Regions from separate parts of the Providencia sp. 6390 genome, predicted to be linked through region 1. Evidence: predicted binding sites of a transcription regulator. Region 1 holds the regulator's gene; the other holds the start of a gene.

Region 1 (7,538 bases):
CGATTGACAATACTATTCGTGACTTAAAACTTACCTCTATCAGCGATAAAGAGAAACAACTTGTATTTTATAAGGTCATAACACATTTCAGTATTGATGAAAATACAAAACAAAAAGTAAACCCAAAAGCAGCATCTCTTAGTGCTGCTCATCATGTTGCTAACAATGCATATAATAGCGTTTTAACTCAAAGTAAAATTGCTAAACTAAGCAATAATGACCCTAGTTTAATAACTGCCCAAAGTAACGCGATTGTGACTACACTTGGAAACCAAATCATCAATGATGCCGTTACGCAGTTTTTTGGTAAAGAGGAATTCGACCTTGATAAAATATATGAAGATGCCTTAGTCGTCACAAATAAAATCCTTTACTTAAACAGCCCAACTAGTCAGCCAATCCAAGACAATACAAACAACAAGCGTAAAGATGCATCCCGCCTAGTAACATCAAAATTATCGATCCCTAATTCGCATAGCGAATCAACCGATGTGTAATGAGCATCATTAATATCTGTGCATTGATTAAAAAAATAAAGGAGCCAAATGGCTCCTTTATTTATACATTACATTCGTATCATCATGCCTGCTTATGTTCCGCAGCAGATGTGATCACACGATCACAAACCGCTGCAACAACTAACACCACAATTGAAGGCAACAGCCATGCAAGATCTTGCTGATACAATGGAATTGAAGTCATCCATTCAGGAATGTAATCTTTCAGGTTATCCGATGCTTTTGCAGCACCAATCAAACCAACTACAAAGCTAGTCAACATAGTTGGCGCCATCACCACACTTGGGTTACGCCACCACTTCAGGGTGAAGCTAAGTAAGATCAGTACAATACATGGTGGATAAATAGCGACTAATACAGGTACAGAAAACGCGATCAGTTTGCTTAAACCAAGGTTAGAGACCACCATGGAAAACACACCAAGTATCAACACTAACGAGCGATAAGAAATCGGCACATAACGGCTGAAGAACTCAGCACAGGCGCAGGTTAAGCCTACCGCGGTAACCATACAAGCAACAAAGATCAATACCGCAAGGAAGAAGCTACCATAGTCGCCAAATGTATATTGAACATAGGCATGCAAGATATCGGCACCATCTTGCGGATTAGGGATTATTGATGCACTGTTTTCACCTAATTTAAATAAAGAGAGATAAACCAGTGTTAATAGCACCCCAGCAATCAAACCTGCCCACATGGTATAACGTGTTAGTAATGAAGAGTTTTCAATACCTCGCGAACGTGCCGCATTAACAATTACGATACCAAATACCATTGCGCCTAATGTGTCCATGGTTAAATAACCATTTATAAACCCATTGGAGAATGCCATATCACGGTATGCATCTGTTGATGGCATTGGCTCCCCTGCAGGCCAAAGTACTGCAGCAACACCAAGGATCGCTAAAGCTAGCATCTTCACTGGAGCAAGTATGTGACCAACACTGTCGAGTAGCTTACCTGGATACAATGAAATACCAATGACTAATACAAAATAGACCGCACTGTAAATCAGCAATGAAATATCAGACTCACCACCAAGCAAAGGGGCAATACCGACTTTGTAAGATACAGTTGCCGTACGAGGCGTAGCAAATAAAGGCCCTACTGAGAGGTAAGCAACAACAGCAAGTAGTAAACCAGCCGTTTTACCAATAGGTGTACTTAGGGCTTCAATACCCCCACCCACTTTAGCCAATGCAATCACGGTTAAAACGGGAAGACCCACACCTGTGACAAGGAAGCCAAGGGCAGCAGTCCAAACTTGTTCACCTGCTTGTAAGCCGACCATAGGAGGAAATATGATATTTCCAGCCCCAACGAAGAGCGCAAAGGTCATGAAACCTAAGGCAATAATATCTCTGGATGTTAAACGATGAGCCATATTTTATGTTAAATCTATGTAGCAATAGTGAAAATATAGAGAAACTAATCAGTATCTCTTTGAATGATAATTGACGGAATATACTCGTCATACCTCAAAGTACAACATTGTTGGCTTCATTCGCTCTCGCCAGTCACATACTTTTATATGCTTCTAGCATCTCTCTCACTTGCCGCCTAGTTGTACATCGAATTATTTAGAGCATAGAATTTTTATTAACAAGCCATTAACAATACAATATGTACTATTTATCACATCAGGCAAGATGAAAACTCAAAAAACAGGAAAAATCGCCAATAACTGGCTACAAGTAAAACTTTTATAGGGAAAAAAGGCAATAGCAAACCAAAAAACAAGCATGAAACACTAAAGTATTTTTACTAACTAGTGATTACTGTCAGTAAAATAAGAATATACACTATATGATTTGAATAAAAAATAATCAATATGCGATTATTCACTCTATCTTTGCATCATTATCGGGTTCTACAAAATGAAAATATAGAAAGACAAATATGCACACATTAAATCAATCAACAAAAGCGGCTACTCGCGGCCGCTCTCATCGTTCACTATTCTATTATGCTGTCTTAGCGGTTTTCTTATCAGATACAATCAATACCGGCGGTAAAGTAAATGAAAATTCACTCCCTTTCCCCAACTGGCTAGTGATAACTAACTGGCTATTATGATGTTGTAAGGCATGCTTGACGATGGCTAAACCAAGCCCCGTTCCCCCACCGCCATGGCGAGTTCTTGCTTTATCCACTCGGTAAAAACGTTCAGTCAAGCGAGGGATATGTTCGGCTGGGATCCCGACGCCATTATCAGCAACGCTAAACCGTGCACCATTATGATTTTTCTGCCAACTGACCCGAATGGTCGTTCCTTCAGGGGTATGTGCAATGGCGTTGTAAACCAAGTTAGCAACCGCACTGCGCAACTGTTCTTCATTACCGTAAACACGCAATTGCTCATCAACAGAAAACTCAAATTGCTGCCGGCCTTGGCTCAAGCTAATCGCCTCTTGCTCAATCATTTTTAGAATAACAGGGATATTAATTTGCTCATCTAGATTGATCTGAGGAGCCACTTCAATACGTGATAACTGCAACAATTGTTTAACCAAGTTATCCATGCGATGTGCTTGCTCTTGCATCACATGTAGGGCTTTTTTATTGGCGGGCGAGGCATTTTCTTGGTCGTCAAGTACCTCAAGATAGCCCTGAATAACGGTCAGTGGTGTGCGCAACTCATGACTTACATTAGCAAAGAAATCTCTACGCGCTTTTTCTAATCGACGTTTTTCAGTGACATCTCGTGCCACCATTAATAATTGGTCCTCGGTATAAGGAAGGATACGAAATTCAACAATTGCGCCGCTATTCAGTTCAAGTGTTAAAGGTTGATCATAATTCTGTAAGGTAAAATAGCGGCTAAAATCAGGGTAGCGTAATAAGTTAAAAATAGGCTGTCCGCTATCTTCTGGCCAACGAAAGCCCAATAAATGTTGAGCATGGCGGTTACACCAAAAAATATTACCTTCAAGCGTCATCATCACCACGGCATCAGGCAAAGATTCCGCACCACTTCGAAACCGCTTAATTAACTGCCCTAATTCACGACGACGCTTACGATTGCGTTGTTGCATCTGATATATCCCGTAAAATATGGGTTCCCATCCACCTTTACCATCAGGAGGGAGCATACTACGGTCTAACCACAACCAATATGACAGTTTCATTAAGTTATAACTATGCCAAACCAGCGCTGCGGCAAGTGAAATTACCAGCAACCATGCAAGATGACCAATAAATAGAGATAAAATTAATGCAGGTAAGATAAATAAAAACAGCCCCCAAATCAGCTGTTTCCATGATAGGCGTTCAAGCACGCGGGGATCCCCTTTATTAGTCAGTAACGAGTTGAGAAGCGATAGCCCGTACCACGAACCGTTTGCACCATTTTATCATGCCCTTCGATTTCTAATGCTTTTCTAAGGCGGCGTATATGCACATCAACGGTGCGATCTTCAACATACACATTAGCACCCCAGACATAATTGAGTAACTGCTCACGACTATATACCCGCTCAGGATGGGTCATAAAGAAATGCAGTAATTTATATTCCGTTGGCCCCATATCGATCGGGATATCTTGACTACTGACGCGATGGGAGGTTGGGTCCAATGTTAACCCGTTCATTTCAATAATATCTTCTGTCGCCATTGGTGAAATACGACGTAAAATAGCTTTCACACGAGCCACCAGCTCTTTTGGTGAAAAAGGTTTGATCAAGTAATCATCGGCTCCGACTTCGAGCCCTTTAACACGATCTTCCTCCTCCCCTCGTGCAGTTAGCATCATAACTGGCACATCACGCGTATCGCTGTCACGCTTCATGTGTTTGATCACTTGGATACCCGAGCCCCCAGGGATCATCCAATCCAATAATACCAAATCAGGTAACGGGTCAACTAACTGCGCAATTGCGGAATCATAATCATCAGCTTCAATAGACTGAAAACCATTCTGCTCTAGTACAAAACAAACCATTTCGCGGATGGGCGCCTCATCTTCAACGACTAGAATGCGTCTTGCCATGATTAATCCTGTAAATAAGAAGAGATTGTTAAAAGTAAAATCATTATGCGTCACTTTTATGACAGAATTATGAATGTTAACACTCAATCATGATAGTCCAATAGCAATTGTCATTTTAGTGAAATCTCGCAGTCATGCGATCTATACTCTAAATAATTCGAGTTGCAGGTAGGCGACAAGCGAAGATAGACGAGGAGCATAGATAAACACGGTGACTCGGCGAGCGTAGCGCAGCCACTTATACCTCAACGAAAAGCCCCACATCTTGAAGAATGACGAGTATAAAACGATAATTCTCCGAATCAACCACCTCAGATCAGGTATACTACTTAACGTTCAACTAGCGTAAATTCACATGTAATAGACAGCAATTCTGCGATTTGAAGTATCATAAGTCGTCATGTTTAGGAACCCGTATTGATGCGCATCATTCATACCTCAGACTGGCACCTTGGCCAATATTTCTTTACTAAAAGCCGTGCTGCGGAACATCAACATTTTTTAACTTGGCTAATCGAACAAGTAAAACAATACCATGTTGATGCCATTATTGTCGCAGGCGACATTTTTGATACGGGTTCACCACCGAGTTATGCAAGAGAGCTTTACAACCAATTTGTCGTCTCTTTGCAACAAACAGGCTGTCAACTGGTGATACTCAGTGGTAACCACGATTCTGTTTCTGTTTTAAATGAAACTAGCTCACTACTTGCCTATTTAAATACGCATGTTGTCACATCAGGTAGCGAACCACAGGTCATCACGCTAAAAAATGCCCAAGGTGAGGCCGGAGCCCTGCTATGTGCAATCCCGTTTCTGCGCCCTAGAGATATTCAACTCAGCGTTGCTGGGCAAAGTAGCGAACAAAAGCAACTATCATTACAAACTGCCATCAGCGAATACTATCAGTATAGCTATCAGCTAGCGCAACAACAACGTGAAGCGCTTGAGCTTGAGATCCCCATTATTGCCACAGGGCATCTGACTGTTATTGGTGCTGAAGTTTCTGATTCTGTAAGAGATATCTACATTGGCACCCTAGATGCCTTTCCATCAGGAGCGTTTCCCCCTGCTGACTATATTGCCTTAGGGCATATACATCGCCCGCAAGTCATCGGTGGAGAACAACACATTCGCTATTGTGGATCACCTATCGCATTAAGTTTTGATGAAGCAAATCAACAAAAAAGCGTTTGTTTAGTGGAATTCGATCGCAGTGACATATCACAGATCCGCCAATTGCCGATCCCTATATTCCAACCATTGAAAACACTTAAAGGATCACTTGTCGATATTCAAAAACAGCTCAATGAAATAGAGTTCAATGACAACATTCAACCCATTTGGCTTGATATCGAGATTGCCACGCAAGATTACCTTTCTGATATTCAGCAACGTATTGAAGCACTGATAACAGATTTGCCCGTTGAAGTGGTGTTATTACGTCGCGCCCGGAAGCAACAGCAAAGTCAACAAGCTGCGATTGCTAATGAAACACTCAATGAACTCACGGCCGAAGAGGTATTTTTGCGCCGTTTAACAGAAGAAGAACTGAACGACAAAGAAAAAGAACAACGGCTCTTACTACTATTTAAGCAATCTCACGATGCATTACGCTCTGAGTTTGAGGGGGATGCATGAAAATACTGAGTTTACGTTTAAAAAATATTAACTCCCTCAAAGGAGAATGGAAAATTGATTTTAACCAAGAGCCTTTTATCAGCCAAGGGCTCTTTGCCATTACCGGTCCTACTGGAGCAGGCAAAACGACACTATTAGATGCAATTTGCCTTGCTCTTTATCATCAAACTCCGCGTTTAACGACTTTATCGGCAAACCAAAACGAGTTAATGACCCGCCATACCGGTGAATGTCTTGCTGAGGTTGAATTTGAAGTTAAAGGAATAGCCTACCGCGCATTTTGGAGTCAAAGGCGTGCAAATAATAAGCCAGATGGTAAATTACAATCACCAAAAGCTGAGCTTGCAACGGTTAGCGACGGCAAAATCATCGCTGAAAAAATCAGTGAAGTCAGAGAACAAATTATTCAGATAACGGGACTCGATTTTGGCCGCTTTACAAAATCTATCTTGCTATCTCAAGGTGATTTTGCGGCCTTCTTAAATGCCACAGAAAAAGAGCGCGCTGATTTACTCGAAGAAATTACAGGAACTGAAATCTATAGTCAGATTTCTAGCTATATCTATCGTCAACACAAGCAAGTTAAAAATGATTTAGAGCTATTAAAAGCGCGAGCGCAAAGTATTCACTTACTCACAGAAGGTGAACATCAAACATTACTCATTCAGCAGCAATTGTTAGCTGAGCAAGAAAACCAACTCAACCTCCAACGTACGCAATACCAACAAGCACTGCATTGGCAACAGCGCCAACAGCAGCTCACCGTACGTTTACAACAACAGCAATTAGAACGGCAACACGCACAGAGTGCCTATCAAGCGGCTGAACTGGAAATAAAAAAACTCACTGACAACATACCGGCTGAGAGCCTACGCCCTCTATGGCAAGATACAGAGCGCCAACAACAATCACTGAATGAATTATTAGAAAAACAGCAAAATCTTTTGCTAACTTTGAATAATCAAACTCAACAGCTAGTGCCGTTACAAGAACAACTAACACAAATTAACGCACAAAATACGCAACACCTAAGCTATACCCAACAACAGACACTGGTAATCGATAACCAAGTCCGTCCATTAGATAATGAGATCATTAATTTAAATCAACAAATTAAAGAAACTCTAGCGCAACAAAATCAATATCAATCACAATATCAAACCAAACAAACGCTAATTGATGACGGGCAACAACAAATATCCCTGTCGAATACAGAACTCAGCAATATTCAGTATTATTTACAAAAAAACCAGCAAGATGCCGTCATTTTACAGCAAATTGGCTCATGGCGACAACAAGAACAATATCTAGAGCAAACGAAGAAACAGCTTATCCAGTTTGAGCAGAAACAACAGACTTTATCACAACAGCACATCACTTTGTGCAGT
Region 2 (7,538 bases), on a different contig from region 1:
AGAACAAGCAGAGCGTGAGCGCCAAGAAGCAGAGGCGGCACGTTTAGCGGCAGAGGAAGCGGAACGTCAACGCCAAGCAGAAGCACAGGCAGAACTCGAAGCTCAAGAAATTGCAGCATTACGTGATGAAGTATTGAGTGAGCAATCCGAACAGCCTAAGCAAATTGAACAAGAGAAGCCTAAAAAAGAAGGTTTCTTTAGTCGCTTGAAAAAGGGCCTATTAAAAACCCGCCAAAATTTAGGTTCAGGTTTCCTTGGTTTATTCACTGGCAAAAAAATTGATGACGATCTGTTTGATGAATTAGAAGAACAGTTGTTAATTGCAGATGTTGGCGTGGAGACTACACGCAAGATCATTGATAACTTAACCGCTCACGCAAGCCGTAAAGATTTGAAAAATGCCGAAGCGTTGTATGGTCGTCTGCGTGAAGAAATGTCTGATATTTTAGCGGGTGCAGATAAACCGCTGGTTATTGAAGACAAGAAACCCTATGTTATTCTTATGGTTGGGGTTAACGGCGTGGGTAAAACTACCACAATTGGTAAATTAGCTCGCCAGTACCAATCAGAAGGTAAAAGCGTCATGTTAGCTGCGGGGGATACTTTCCGTGCTGCGGCTGTTGAGCAATTACAAGTATGGGGGGAGCGTAACCAAATCCCTGTTGTCGCTCAGCACACTGGTGCCGATCCTGCTTCAGTTATTTTTGATGCTATCCAATCAGCTCAAGCAAAAGGCGTGGATGTTCTTATTGCTGATACAGCAGGCCGCTTGCAAAATAAAGCGCACTTGATGGAAGAATTGAAAAAAATCGTCCGTGTTATGAAGAAGCTGGACGAAGAAGCGCCGCATGAAATTATGCTAACGTTAGATGCAAGTACTGGACAAAATGCTGTCAGTCAGGCGAAACTTTTTAATGATGCTGTAGGTCTGACAGGTATCACATTGACTAAGCTCGATGGTACAGCAAAAGGTGGGGTTATCTTTTCGATTGCTGATCAATTCGGTATTCCAATTCGCTATATCGGGATTGGTGAAGGAATTGAAGATTTGCGCCCATTTAAAGCAGACGACTTTATCGAGGCTCTATTTGCCCGAGAGGAATAATTTTCGATGATCCGCTTTGAACATGTCAGTAAAGCTTATCGTGGTGGCCGGCAGGCTCTTCAGGGGGTAGATTTTCATCTACAACCGGGGGAGATGGCTTTTTTAACCGGTCACTCAGGTGCCGGTAAAAGTACGCTACTCAAACTCATTTGTGGTATTGAGCGCCCAAGTGCTGGGCATATACTGTTTAATGGTCATGATATCAGTCGATTGAAAAACCGGGAGATCCCTTTCTTGCGTCGGCAAATTGGGATGATTTTTCAAGATCATCACCTGTTATTTGATCGAACAGTCTATGATAACGTCGCGATGCCATTGATTATTTCAGGGGCGAGTTCAGAAGATATTCGTCGCCGAGTTTCTGCGGCATTGGACAAGGTGGGTTTGCTTGATAAAGCAAAAAACCTGCCTATCCAGTTATCTGGCGGTGAGCAGCAACGTGTTGGGATTGCTCGTGCAGTGGTCAATAAACCCACGATGTTACTTGCGGATGAGCCAACAGGTAACCTTGATGGTGAGTTGTCTGAGGGGATCATGCGCTTATTTGAGGAATTCAACCGTGTCGGGGTAACGGTACTTATGGCGACCCATGATATCGCATTAATTGAGCGACGTAGCTGCCGTGTACTGACTCTGAGTGAAGGAAGAATGGTCGGGGGTCAACATGGCTAAAAATGCACGCAAAGGTAGACCAGAACGGCCAATGCAATCAAAAACCAAAGCACTGAAAGGTGGCTGGCGCGAACAATGGCGTTACGCATGGTTAAATACGATTGCGGACATGTTAAGGCAGCCTCTGGCAACCTTCTTGACGGTTATGGTGATCGCCATTTCTCTTGCGCTACCAAGCCTCTGTTATATTGTTTGGAAAAATGTGGCTCAAGCTGCAAACCAATGGTATCCAACGCCTCAGCTCACCGTTTATTTAGATAAATCACTGGATGAGCAAGGTGGGCAAAATGTGGTTAATCAGCTGCAAGCTCTTGACGGGGTTGAAAGTGTAAACTACTTATCTCGTGATCAGGCAATGAGCGAATTTCGTAGTTGGTCTGGTTTTAGCACTGCATTGGATATGTTAGAAGAAAATCCATTACCTGCGGTGGCGATTATTACACCAAAAATTGATTTTCAAAGCTCCGAAGTGCTAACTACCTTACGTGATAGAGTCAGCCAAGTCGGTGGTATCGAAGAAGTTCGCATGGATGACAGCTGGTTCTCTCGTCTTGCCGCGTTGACACAATTAGTTGGGCAAGTTGCGACCGTGATTGGTATTTTAATGATTGTGTCGCTATTCCTTGTCATTGGTAATAGTGTGCGTTTAAATATTTTTGCTCGCCGAGATACCATTAACGTCATGAAATTAATCGGGGCGACAGATGGATTTATTATGCGGCCCTTCCTGCATGGTGGCTTGCTCATGGGGGCACTCGGTGCGGTGATTTCACTGATTATGTCAGCGCTATTGGTTTGGAAATTGTCTGATGTGGTGACTCAAGTCGCTAGTGTGTTCGGAACGCAATTCCACATCGAAGGGCTGCTATGGGAAGAATCATTATTGGTTATCCTTATGTCAGCAATGATTGGTTGGATTGCTGCGTGGTTAGCAACAGTTCAGCATTTACGTCATTTTACCCCTGAATAATCATATTGTTATCGGCATGGCAGTAAGCTGTGCCGATAAAAATCGAGTTATTGAGGAACTTTTGAGTTTCAAAATTGTCTGACATTGACTTGCTTCGATAATGGCAAGTGTCATTTATTTGACTCAGTAAAACTGCTAAACTACGTTTCACTAGTCTCATCACTTTGCATTAATCTCTTTCTTTATAACTTCAATGAGGATCTGAATGACCAAAGATATGCAATCATTAGCACTTGTTCCGCAAGGAAGTATTGAAGCCTATATGCGGGCGGCTAATGCTTATCCTATGCTCACCGCTGAGGAAGAAAAGGAACTTGCTGAACGGCTGCATTACCATGGTGATCTGGATGCGGCAAAACAATTGATCCTATCGCACCTGCGTTTTGTGATCCATGTTGCTCGTAGCTATGCAGGCTATGGTTTACCGCAGGCAGATCTTATTCAAGAAGGGAACATTGGCCTGATGAAGGCGGTGCGTCGCTTTAATCCAGAAGTGGGCGTTCGCTTAGTTTCTTTTGCTGTTCATTGGATCAAAGCTGAAATTCACGAATACGTTTTACGTAACTGGCGTATTGTTAAAGTCGCGACCACTAAGTCGCAACGCAAACTGTTTTTTAACTTAAGAAAAAACAAAAAACGTCTTGGTTGGTTTAATCAAGATGAAGTGGATATGGTGGCGAAAGAGCTGGGCGTTAGTACAAAAGATGTCCGTGAGATGGAGTCACGTATGTCGGCGCAAGATATGGCATTTGATATGTCGGACGATGATGATAGCGGTGACTTTGGTCAGCCGGTTGCGCCTGTATTGTACTTGCAAGACAAATCATCAGACTTTGCTGGCTCTATCGAAGAAGATAACTGGGAAAGCCATGCTACGGATCGGTTAGCCGATGCTTTAGATTCACTCGATGAGCGTAGCCAAGACATCATTCGAGCTCGTTGGTTGGATGATGATAATAAAACGACGCTACAAGAACTGGCTGATAAGTACGGCGTTTCTGCTGAACGTGTTCGTCAGCTAGAAAAAAACGCAATGAAGAAATTGCGTGCTGCTATGGAAGATGACGAAGAAGACGAATATTAGTCTTCTTTTTATTCTATCTGGTCTGACTCTGCATTTATTGCTGCCTATCGACATGGCGCAGTAAATGCAGAAATGCTTTATTAATCACTGTATAACTCTAAAGGTAATCCATCAGGATCAGCAAAAAAGGTAAATCGTTTTTGCGTATAAGGATCTACCCTAGGTGCCTCACAAACCACATCATGATTTTTCAAATAATCAATCCACTTATCAAGATCATCGACACCAAATGCCAGATGGCGTAAGCCACAGGCTTCGGGGTAACTAGGGCGTGTTGGTGGATTTGGAAAGCTAAATAACTCAATTTGATATTGATTGTCTAATGCTAAGTCCGCTTTCCATGAATCAGTCTCTGCTCGATAATGTTCTTCTAGCAAATGCATGCCGAGGATCTGACAGTAAAAATGTTTACTTACTTCGTAATTAGAAGCAATGATCGCAACATGATGGATCCGTTTTAATTTCATTTCATTACACTCGCTTTTCCCACTGTTCGCTATTCGGCACTTTTATAAACCCGCAAGCTAGTAAAAACTGTGTCATCACACTTTTATTAACATCAACGATGCCTTCTAAGCTAAATAGCCAATGAGTAACTTGAGGCTGTTGTCGGCAAATTTCATCCAATAAATAAAGCCCTACGCCACGACGGCGGGTGATTTCACGCACTAAAAAGTGACAGATTGTCCCTTGCTGGTGATCAACCTGCACTTTTGCCGCAGCGAGTAAGCGATCATTAAAGCGAGCCGCATAAATTTTTTGCCCAGATAGAAGGAAAGCATTGAGTTGATTTTGACTCTGGTCTGGCCAGATTTTGTACAGGTCAAGGTATTGTTGATTAGTAGGATCAACCAAAGCAATTATTGTCAGTTTCATGATATTTGTAGCTGTTTCCCCGCTTATTTTTCAGTCACACCTATCGACAGAGTGATCTATGACCGATTTTTGGATTTTAGAGTTAAAAAGTTGGCTTGAACAGATCTTCCGAGTTTAGCTCGGATTTATTTAAATTTAACTAGAATATAACACTAGCATTTAGCGAAAACCTACCGATTAACGTTAGATTTTTATTCTGCTCATAACGTAATTATCTATCATATCCATTTGCTATTTAGCATATTTATCTTGTTTAATGTTATGAAATATATGGTCTTATTGTCTATGTGTTGAAATATGGCTCATAGGGTAATACCAACTATAATAACAAATCAAACATAAACATGCAGAACCACAGCGATGGGGACAGACGAATGAAACAAATGAATAAAGCATTATTAGCAGGATGTATTGCGATGGCATTTAGCCAAGCGGTATGGGCTAAAGAAATCAAAATTGCAGTTGTTGGTGCTATGTCAGGTCCTGTTGCTCAGTATGGCGATATGGAATTTACCGGAGCACGCCAAGCGGTTGCTGATATTAACGCAAAAGGTGGGATCAATGGTGACACTTTAGTTGCGGTGGAATATGACGACGCATGTGATCCAAAACAAGCGGTCGCAGTCGCCAACAAAGTGATCAATGACGGTATTCGCTATGTTATAGGCCACCTGTGCTCTTCTTCAACACAACCTGCATCTGATATCTACGAAGATGAAGGCGTTATCATGATCACTCCAGCTGCCACTAACGCTGATCTTACCACCCGTGGCTATCAAATGATCATGCGTACCACCGGTTTGGACTCTGACCAAGGACCAACAGCAGCGAAATACATCATCGATCAAGTAAAACCAAAACGTATTGCAGTGGTTCATGACAAACAACAATATGGTGAAGGTTTAGCACGCTCAGTGCGTGAAAACTTGAACAAGGCAGGTGTTAAAGAAGTTATGTTTGAAGGTGTGACTGCGGGAGATAAAGATTTCTCGGCACTGGTCGCAAAACTGAAAAAAGAGAATGTGGATTTCGTCTATTTTGGGGGCTATTACCCAGAAATGGGGCAAATTTTACGCCAAGCAAAACAATCAGGCTTAAATATTCGCTTTATGGGGCCTGAAGGTGTTGGTAACTCCTCACTGTCAAATATCGCTGGTGAAGCCTCTGAAGGCATGTTAGTGACTCTGCCTAAACGCTATGATCAAGTACCAACTAACCAACCGATTGTTGATGCGATCAAAGCCAAAAAAGAAGATCCAACAGGGCCGTTTGTTTGGACAACTTATGCGGCGATCCAAGGCCTGACAACGGCAATGGAGCGTACGGGAAGTCGTGAGCCAGAAGACTTAGCAAAAGATTTGAAAGCTAACCCTGTTGATACGGTTATGGGAACATTGACTTGGCAGCCTAATGGGGACCTGAAAGGTTTTGAGTTTGGTGTATTTGAGTGGCATGCAGATGGCACATCCACTGCAGTGAAGTAACCTAACTATTCAAGCGCAAACCGGAAGCGAGCTATGCAGCTTCCGGTTTCTGCACTTTGTTTAGGGATAGTAGTTTGAAAGGATAGCCTTATGTCAGATCAAATTCTTTATTTTATCCAACAATTCCTCAATGGTTTAACGCTAGGCAGCACCTATGCGCTGATAGCCATCGGTTATACCATGGTGTATGGCATCATCGGTATGATCAACTTTGCTCATGGCGAAGTGTATATGATCGGCAGCTATGTTTCGTTTATTGTGATCGCTGGCCTGATGATGTTAGGTATTGATGTTGGATGGATCCTGATTGCTGCGGCATTTGTAGCGGCAATTGTTGTTTCAAGTTCTTACGGCTGGAGCATAGAGCGTGTTGCCTATCGACCAGTTCGCCATTCAAAAAGATTGATAGCCCTGATCTCCGCGATAGGGATGTCAATTTTTCTGCAAAACTATGTCAGTTTATCTCAAGGTTCACGTGATCTAGCGTTACCGAGCCTGATCACCGGACAATGGGTATTAGGTGAAAGTGATGGTTTTGAAGCCACCATTACTAAAATGCAGCTCACGATTTGGGTTGTGACCCTGCTTGCCATGTTAGCGCTGACTGTATTCATTCGCTATTCACGTATGGGTAGAGCATGCCGTGCTTGCGCTGAAGACTTAAAAATGGCGAGTTTACTTGGCATTAACACTGACCGTGTTATTTCGTTAACCTTCGTTATTGGTGCCACGATGGCAGCTGTTGCAGGGGTATTACTGGGGCAATTTTACGGTGTTATCAATCCATACATTGGATTTATGGCAGGTATGAAAGCCTTTACCGCGGCAGTACTCGGCGGAATTGGTAGCATTCCTGGCGCCATGTTAGGTGGTTTAATCCTCGGTGTTGCGGAAGCGATGACATCTGCCTATCTAAGCACTGAATATAAAGATGTTGTGTCATTTGGGTTATTGATTGGTGTGCTGCTGATCATGCCAACCGGCATTCTGGGTCGCCCGGAGGTCGAAAAAGTATGAGAAAAGAAAATTGGATTAATGCCATTGTTGCTTCGGTGATGTTCTTCATCTTAGCCGTCTTTATGATGGGGTTACAGCTGACACTTGATGGCACTAAGTTGGTTGTCTCGACGGGGGACTCGATTCGCTGGAACTGGATATTTGCTGGTATTGCAGTGATTTTTGTTTTCCAACTCATTAGACCATCACTCGTTAAAGTATGGCAAGGAGTACCAAAGAAATCATGGGCAGTACCTGATTTTGATGGTTCTACGGCAAGGCAAAAGATCTTGGCTGTGGTCATCATCATTGCTGCCATTATTTGGCCATTTATTGCTTCTCGCGGTAGCG

What was found. The regulator PhoB, encoded in region 1, activates phosphate uptake and scavenging genes when phosphate is short. The targets are predictions, from matches to a motif close to CTGTCATAAAACTGNCNNAT.
Region 2: a site for PhoB is predicted at 2,853-2,872, ahead of rpoH (RNA polymerase sigma factor RpoH). Genes of this name have one in related genera too.

Annotation. Positions count from the first base shown of each region.
Region 1 covers NZ_JBYVYL010000006.1:139,892-147,429, forward strand. Annotated here, with positions in the region: gene AC3Z9T_RS14060 (hypothetical protein) at 1-497, shown strand, start outside; gene brnQ (branched-chain amino acid transport system II carrier protein) at 580-1,905, opposite strand; gene phoR (phosphate regulon sensor histidine kinase PhoR) at 2,486-3,799, opposite strand; gene phoB (phosphate regulon transcriptional regulator PhoB) at 3,820-4,509, opposite strand; gene sbcD (exonuclease subunit SbcD) at 4,930-6,150, shown strand; gene AC3Z9T_RS14085 (AAA family ATPase) at 6,147-7,538, shown strand, end outside.
Region 2 covers NZ_JBYVYL010000007.1:388-7,925, forward strand. Annotated here, with positions in the region: partial or broken gene ftsY (signal recognition particle-docking protein FtsY) at 1-1,105, shown strand, start outside; gene ftsE (cell division ATP-binding protein FtsE) at 1,112-1,777, shown strand; gene ftsX (permease-like cell division protein FtsX) at 1,770-2,747, shown strand; gene rpoH (RNA polymerase sigma factor RpoH) at 2,953-3,831, shown strand; gene AC3Z9T_RS14705 (VOC family protein) at 3,912-4,298, opposite strand; gene panM (aspartate 1-decarboxylase autocleavage activator PanM) at 4,303-4,707, opposite strand; gene AC3Z9T_RS14715 (branched-chain amino acid ABC transporter substrate-binding protein) at 5,082-6,191, shown strand; gene livH (high-affinity branched-chain amino acid ABC transporter permease LivH) at 6,282-7,208, shown strand; gene AC3Z9T_RS14725 (high-affinity branched-chain amino acid ABC transporter permease LivM) at 7,205-7,538, shown strand, end outside.